Regions from separate parts of the Janibacter limosus genome, predicted to be linked through region 2. Evidence: riboswitches for the same ligand, from Rfam matches in the RefSeq annotation. Region 2 holds a riboswitch; the other holds the start of a gene.
The links. A riboswitch is a leader RNA that binds a small molecule or an ion and turns the genes downstream of it on or off. The one in region 2 is predicted to bind cobalamin.
Positions count from the first base shown of each region.

Region 1: it holds a riboswitch for cobalamin, as region 2 does, so the genes downstream of both, EXU32_RS13955 (FecCD family ABC transporter permease) here and EXU32_RS09445 (VWA domain-containing protein) in region 2, are expected to answer to the same signal.

Region 1 covers NZ_CP036164.1:2,910,705-2,914,108, forward strand. Annotated here, with positions in the region: gene EXU32_RS13950 (ABC transporter ATP-binding protein) at 1-494, opposite strand, end outside; gene EXU32_RS13955 (FecCD family ABC transporter permease) at 491-1,549, opposite strand; cobalamin riboswitch at 1,589-1,765, opposite strand; gene EXU32_RS13960 (S8 family peptidase) at 1,843-3,404, shown strand, end outside.
Region 2 covers NZ_CP036164.1:1,979,138-1,982,541, reverse strand. Annotated here, with positions in the region: gene EXU32_RS09445 (VWA domain-containing protein) at 1-1,549, opposite strand, end outside; cobalamin riboswitch at 1,545-1,729, opposite strand; gene cbiE (precorrin-6y C5,15-methyltransferase (decarboxylating) subunit CbiE) at 1,750-2,967, shown strand; gene cobM (precorrin-4 C(11)-methyltransferase) at 2,964-3,404, shown strand, end outside.

The sequences.
Region 1 (3,404 bases), 930 kb from region 2:
TCGTCGAGGACGAGCAGATCGGCCCCCTGGGCGATGCCGCGGGCGAGCAGCACGCGGCGTCGCTCCCCGCCCGAGAGGTGCTGGCAGGGCCGGTCGACCTTGTCGGCCATCCCGACGAGCTCGAGGGCCTCCATGACGAGAGGGGCCTCCCCCTTCGCGTCGACGGCCCACGGTGGCCGGTGCGGGATGCGGCCCATCGCAACCATCTCGCCGACGAGCAGGTCCTCGGGAGGCCCGTCCTCCTGCGGCACGTAGGCGACGCGGGTGGCGCGCTGGCGCGGGGTGAGGGTCCGCAGGTCGACCCCGTCGATCGCGACGGTCCCGGCGGCGGGCGGGCGCAGCCCGACGAGGGCCCGGACGAGGGTGGACTTGCCGCTGCCGTTGCGCCCCACGAGGGCGAGCATCGACCCGCGGGGGACGTCGAGGTCGACACCACTGACGATCGTGTGACCCCCGACGGCGGCGGCGAGGCCGCGGCTGGACAGGTGGCTCATCCCTCTCCTCCTGAGTAGGTGTAGTGGCGCCGGCCGAGCAGGAGCAGGAAGACCGGGGCGCCGACGAGCCCGGTGACGACGCTCAGCGGGATCTCCTGGGGACGCACGGCGACGCGCGCCGCGACGTCGACCCAGAGCATGAAGAGTGCGCCGCCGACGGCCGCGACCGGCAGGACGCAGCGGTGCCGGGCGCCGACCACGATGCGGGCCAGGTGCGGCACGACGAGCCCGACGAAGCCGATGCCGCCGGACACCGCGACGAGCACGCCGACGAGGACGGACACGAGGACGAAGAGCGTGATCCGCAGCGCCGCCACCGGGACGCCGAGCGAGGCGGCGACCTCGGGGCCCGCGGCGAGCGCGTCGAGCCACGAGTGGAGGGCCATGAGGACCGCGACAGCGAGCGACACGGCGATCACCGAGGGCAGGACCTGGGCCCACACCGACCCCGAGAGGCTGCCGAGCAGCCAGAAGAGCACCGACTGGGTGGCCCGGGGGTCGGCGCTGTAGAAGACGAGGAAGCTCGACACGGACGAGAAGGCCGCCGACATGACCACCCCCGTCAGGACGAGGCGAAGGGGGGTGATCCCGCCCTGGGCCATCGAGATCCCGAAGACGAGCGCGGTCGCCACGAGGGCTCCGCCCAGCGCGCCGAAGGACAGCGCCCAGATCCCCAGGCCGCTGAGCGCCCCGAGGACGATGACGAGCGTCGCGCCGACCCCTGCACCCGAGGAGACCCCGAGCAGGTAGGGGTCGGCGAGCGGGTTGCGCACGAGGGTCTGCATGCAGGCGCCCGCGATGGACAGGCCGGCGCCGACGACGAGGGCCATGAGCACGCGCGGTGCGCGCAGCTCCCAGACGATCGTGTCGTAGGTGGGGTCGGCGCCCCGGCCGCCGGTCAGGCGGGCCTGCAGCACGTCGACGACACCGGAGATGGTGAGCGGCTCGGAGCCGAGGGCGAGCGAGACGACGGCGCTGACGGCCGTGGCCACCAGCAGGGTGAGGACGAGGGGTCCGGTCGGCAGGTGCCGTCCCCCGGGACGGTCGTGGGACACGAAGGTCTCCAGTGCATCGGGGGCCTGATCGCGAGGCCCGGTCGGATGGGCGAGCCAGCAGGTTTTCGGACTCGGGGTCGTCCCGACGGGGTTCCTTCCCGGGCTGGTTGCCCAGTGGTGCACACCCCGTCAGTCACCCATACCGCTGCGCGACAGCTCCGGACTCTCACCGGATTCCCTCTGCACTGGTGTGCGTCTGACTCGGGGTCGACCCTACGCCACGCTCCTTCGGCCGGGCCGACTCCCTTCGTCCTCCGTAGACTGCGACGACTGATCGGCCGAAGGGGACGGACATGCACGCACGCACGGCCTGGGGCGCGCTCCTCGCGTTGACGATGACCGCGAGCGGCTGCTCCGCCCTCGGGGGCGACTCCCCCGCCAGCACGAGCAGCAGCTCGACTCCCGCGCCGTCGAGCACCGCCGCGCACACCTCCGTGCAACTCTTCACCCCACCCGCGGAGGGCCGCGACTGGGTCGTCGTCGCCAAGGACCCCGCGGACACGCAGCGCATCGCCGACGCCCTCAAGAGCGACGGCCTGGCCCTCACCTCGATCAACACGGCCATCGGCATGGTCACCCTGCGCAGCCCCGACGACGACGTGCAGAAGCGGGCGAAGGGGGTCGACGGCGTCTCCGCGGCCGTCACCGACCGCAGTGCCGGCTGGACCCCGGACGAGCCCCAGCTGCCCGTCGCCGGCGACCTCACCCCGGCGACCGACATCCCGACCCCGCCCTCCCCGCCGAAGGGGGGCGACCCCTTCGACGGGTGGCTCTGGGGTGCCGCTGCCATCGACGTCGCCGGTGCGCACGAGGTGACCACCGGCCGTCGTGAGGTGCGGGTCGGGGTCATCGACACCGGCATCGACGCCAGCCACCCCGACCTCGCGCCCGTGCTCGACACGGGCCTGTCGCGCTCCTTCGTCACCGACCTGCCCGACATCGACGGCCCCTGCGAGGCCGACGGCTGCGTCGACCCCGTCGGGGCGGACGACGCCGGCCACGGCACCCACGTCGCCGGCACGATCGCCGCCGCGGCCAACGGGCTCGGCGTCACCGGTGTCGCACCGGGCGTCACGCTCGTGGACCTGCGGGCCGGTCAGGACGCCGGGCTCTTCTTCATCGGCCCGACGATCAACGCACTGACCTACGCCGCCGACCAGCGCCTCGACGTGGTCAACATGAGCTACTACGTCGACCCGTGGCTCGTCGCCTGCCGCGGTGGGGCACCAGGCGACTCGCCCGATCAGGCCGCCTTCCAGGACGTCTCGATCGAGCTCATGCACCGTGCCTACGACGTCGCGGACAAGGCCGGTGTGACGATCGTCAGCTCGGCCGGCAACGATGCCGCCGACGTGGGGGCCCCGGGCACCGACGAGACGAGCCCGGACTACGGCGGGACGGCGCGCGACCGCTCGGTGGACCCGTCGAGCTGCGAGCGCCTCCCGCTCGACGGCAAGCGCGTGATCGGCGTCGCCTCCGTCGACCAGGGCGATGCGCGCTCGACCTTCTCCAACTGGACCTCGGACCCGAGCGATCGCCGGATCGACATCGCCGCACCCGGCGGCCAGGAGCCCGATGGTCGCGGCGGCATCCTCTCGGCGATGCCGCGTGACCTTGCCCGCGCAGAGGGCGCCATCGACGACGAGGGGCGGGTCACGCAGGACGGCAACCAGCGGGTCGTGCGCAGCTGCCCCGACGGCATCGGCGACATCGACCCGGACCCTGACGAGCGCTGCGGCCTCTACACCTGGCTGCAGGGGACGTCGATGGCCTCGCCGCACGTCGCCGGCGTGGCGGCCCTGGTCATCAGCGCGAACGGTGACCGGATGCGGCCCGCGGACGTGGCGGCGACGCT
Region 2 (3,404 bases):
CGAGCAGCACGAGGTTGGCCTCGCGGCCGCGGGTGACGGCATGGCGCAGGTCGTCGCCGGTCACGCGGGCCGGCCCGGTGCGGGCCGCTCGACGAGCCGCAGAGGCGCGAAGGGTGGCGGTCAGGTGGACCGGAGCACCTGCCGGTTCGTTGCCGGCGGGGTGGACACCGACGACGCGACCGCGCGGGGTGAGAGCGGGGGAGCGGCGCCCGGTCGGTCCGGAGCCGACGCCGGAGAGCTCGAGGCGACGGGCGCGGTAGGGGGTGCTGGCGATGGCCGTGGCAGCGGGGGCAGACGCCCCTGAAGGGCTGGTGTCGGGCACTTCCGCCCGCTCCGGTTCTGCTCCTCGTGATGGGTCATCGGGGGCTGTGGTGGGCGACTCGCCGCGGTCGTCCGCTGACCCATCCGGTGGAGCAGGACGGGAGTCGCCGGACCGACCCTCCTCCTGCGCGCCGTCACCCGGTCCGGACTCGTCAGGGGAGGCGCCATCGACATCGCCGTCGCTGTCATCCCCACCAGTCGGTGGCACCGGCGGCTCCGGCTCGGGCTCCTCGTCGAGCAACCGGTCGAGCAGGTCCTCGTCGAGACCGGGAGCGTCGAAGGGGGCCCGCCGCCGACGGTGGGGGAGCGACAGGAGCGCGGCGGCCCGGATGTCCTCACGGGTCACGTGCTCGCGTCCGGCCCAGGCGGCGTGGGCCGCGGCCGTGCGCGCGGTGACGATGTCGGCGCGCATGCCGTCGACGTCGAAGCCGGCGCACACCCGGGCGATGGTCCGCAGGGTCACGTCCTCGAGCCGGATGCGCGCCACGCTCTCGCGGGCCGCGGCGAGCCGCTCGGTGAGCTGGGCCTCGGACGCGGCATAGCCGGCGGCGAAGCCGGCCGGGTCGAGGTCGGCCGCGAGCCGGCGCCGCACGACCTCGGCCCGCACGTGCGGGTCACGGCTCGCGGCGACGTGGACGGTCAGGCCGAATCGGTCGAGCAGCTGGGGCCGCAGCTCGCCCTCCTCGGGGTTCATCGTGCCGACGAGGGTGATCCTGGCGGGGTGCGAGATCGAGACGCCGTCGCGCTCGACGGTGTTGCGTCCCATGGCGGCCGCGTCGAGGAGCACGTCGACGAGGTGGTCGTGCAGCAGGTTGACCTCGTCGACGTAGAGGATGCCGCGATGGGCGTCCGCGAGCAGGCCCGGCTGGTAGGCCGCCTCGCCCTCGCCGAGAGCACGGCGCAGGTCGAGCGAGCCGACGACGCGGTCCTCGGTGGCACCGACGGGCAGCTCGACCAGACGAGCGGGGCGGGTGGTCGCCGGCCCCGTGTGCGGGCCGTCGGGGCAGTCATCGGCACGCTCGGGGTCGCAGCCGAATCGGCAGGAGAGCGCGACCTGCTGCTCGGGCAGCACCGCGGCGAGGGCGCGGACCGCGGTCGACTTCGCGGTGCCCTTCTCGCCGCGGACGAGGACGCCGCCGATCTCGGGGGAGATCGCGCTGAGCAGCAGTGCGGTGATCAGCTCGTCGGAGCCGACGAGGGCGGTGAAGGGGAAGACCGGAGCAGTCACGCCAAACCTCCTGGCGAGTGTCCACGCTCGCCGTCAAGACACGCCGGGCGGGCTCGCTCCGACGAACGCAGACCGATGTTCTGGCTGGGCCCACAGGGCCTTCACAGTGGCGGGACCGCTCCGGACTTGCACCGGATTCCTCGGTTGGCTGCGCCGAGCGCCAGCATGCCACAGCCGACGGGGGCCTATGGTTGGCGTCCGTGATCGACGTGGTGGGTATCGCAGACGATGGTTGGGCCGGCCTGGACGACGGGCGGCGCGGCCTCGTCGAGCGTGCCGCCACCGTCATCGGCGGGCAACGTCACCTCGATCTCGTGGCCGACCACGTCGCTGCCGGGGCCGAGATGGTGCGCTGGCCCAGCCCCCTTCGCGCTGCCCTGCCCGCCTTGCTCGACCGGGTCGGGGACGCGGTGGTGATCGCCAGCGGCGACCCGCTGCGCTCCGGTATCGGGACCACGCTCGTGGAGCTCCTCGGGGCCGACCGGGTACGGATCCACCCGGCCGTCGGCAGCGACGTCCTCGCTCGGGCCCGGCAGGGTTGGTCCGCCGAGGAGACCGTCGTGGTGACCGCTGTCGGTCGTGACCTGCGCGCGGTCCTGCCCCACCTCACGCCGGGCGCCCGCCTCGTCGTGCTCTGCTCCGACGGCGATGGGCCCGCACGACTGGCGACTCTGCTGTCCGAACGCGGTTGGGGGACAAGCCTGCTCACTGCACGCTGGCACCTGGGCGGATCGGACGAAGGCGCGCTGGCCCACCCCGCGCACGAGTTCACCGCGACCACCGCGGACCTCGTCGTCGTCTGCGTCGAGGCCAGGGCCGACGATCCGGTCCGCTCGTCGCGGACCGCCGGGACGGCTCCAGGGCGGCCCGAGAGCTTCATCGACCACGACGGGCAGCTGACCAAGCGCGACGTGCGGGCCTCGGCACTGGCGCGGCTGCGTCCCACACCCGGCGCCCACCTGTGGGACCTCGGGGCCGGCAACGGCTCGGTGGCCCTCGAGTGGTGCCTCGCCGCGGACCGGGCCACGGCCACCTGCGTCGAGCGCGACCCCGAGCGTGCCGCACGCATCACCGCCAACGCTGCGGCCCTCGGACTGGCCGGACGCGTCGAGGTCGTCGTCGGCGACACCACGACGACCGACCTCGCCGGGCTCCCCGACGCCGAGGCGGTCTTCGTCGGCGGGGGACTCGACGTCGACCTGCTCGAGCGGACGTGGACCTCCCTTCGCCCCGGCGGCCGCCTCGTCGCCCATGCCGTCACCCTCGAAGGGGAGTCGGCCCTCATCGCCACCCACAACCGAGCCGGGGGTGAGCTCACCCGGCTGTCCGTCGAGCACGCCGTCACGCTCGGACGCTTCCTGTCCTGGACGCCGGCGCGTGCCGTCGTCCAGCTCGCCACGACGAAGGGCACCTCATGACCGTCCACTTCATCGGCGCCGGTCCCGGCGCCGCCGACCTGCTGACCGTCCGGGCCACGCGCCTGCTGGCGGCGAGCCAGGTGTGTCTCTATGCCGGGACCTACCTCGACGCGGCCGTCCTCGAGCACTGCCCGCAGGGTGCCCGGCTCGTCGACACCCAGGTCCTGGACCTCGATGGCATCACCGCCGAGATCGTCGCCGCCCACGAGCGCGGCGAGGACGTCGCCCGCCTCTGCTCGGGGGACCCCTCGGTCTACTCCGCGATCGCCGAGCAGACCCGCCGGCTGGACGCGGCCGGGATCCCGTGGGACATCACGCCCGGCATCGCGGCCTACGCCGCGACCGCAGCCCGGCTGGGCCGCGAGCTGACCGTGCCCGAGGTGGCCCAGTCGGTCGTGCTGACCCGTGCCCAGCGCGATTCCACCGCTCTGCCGTCG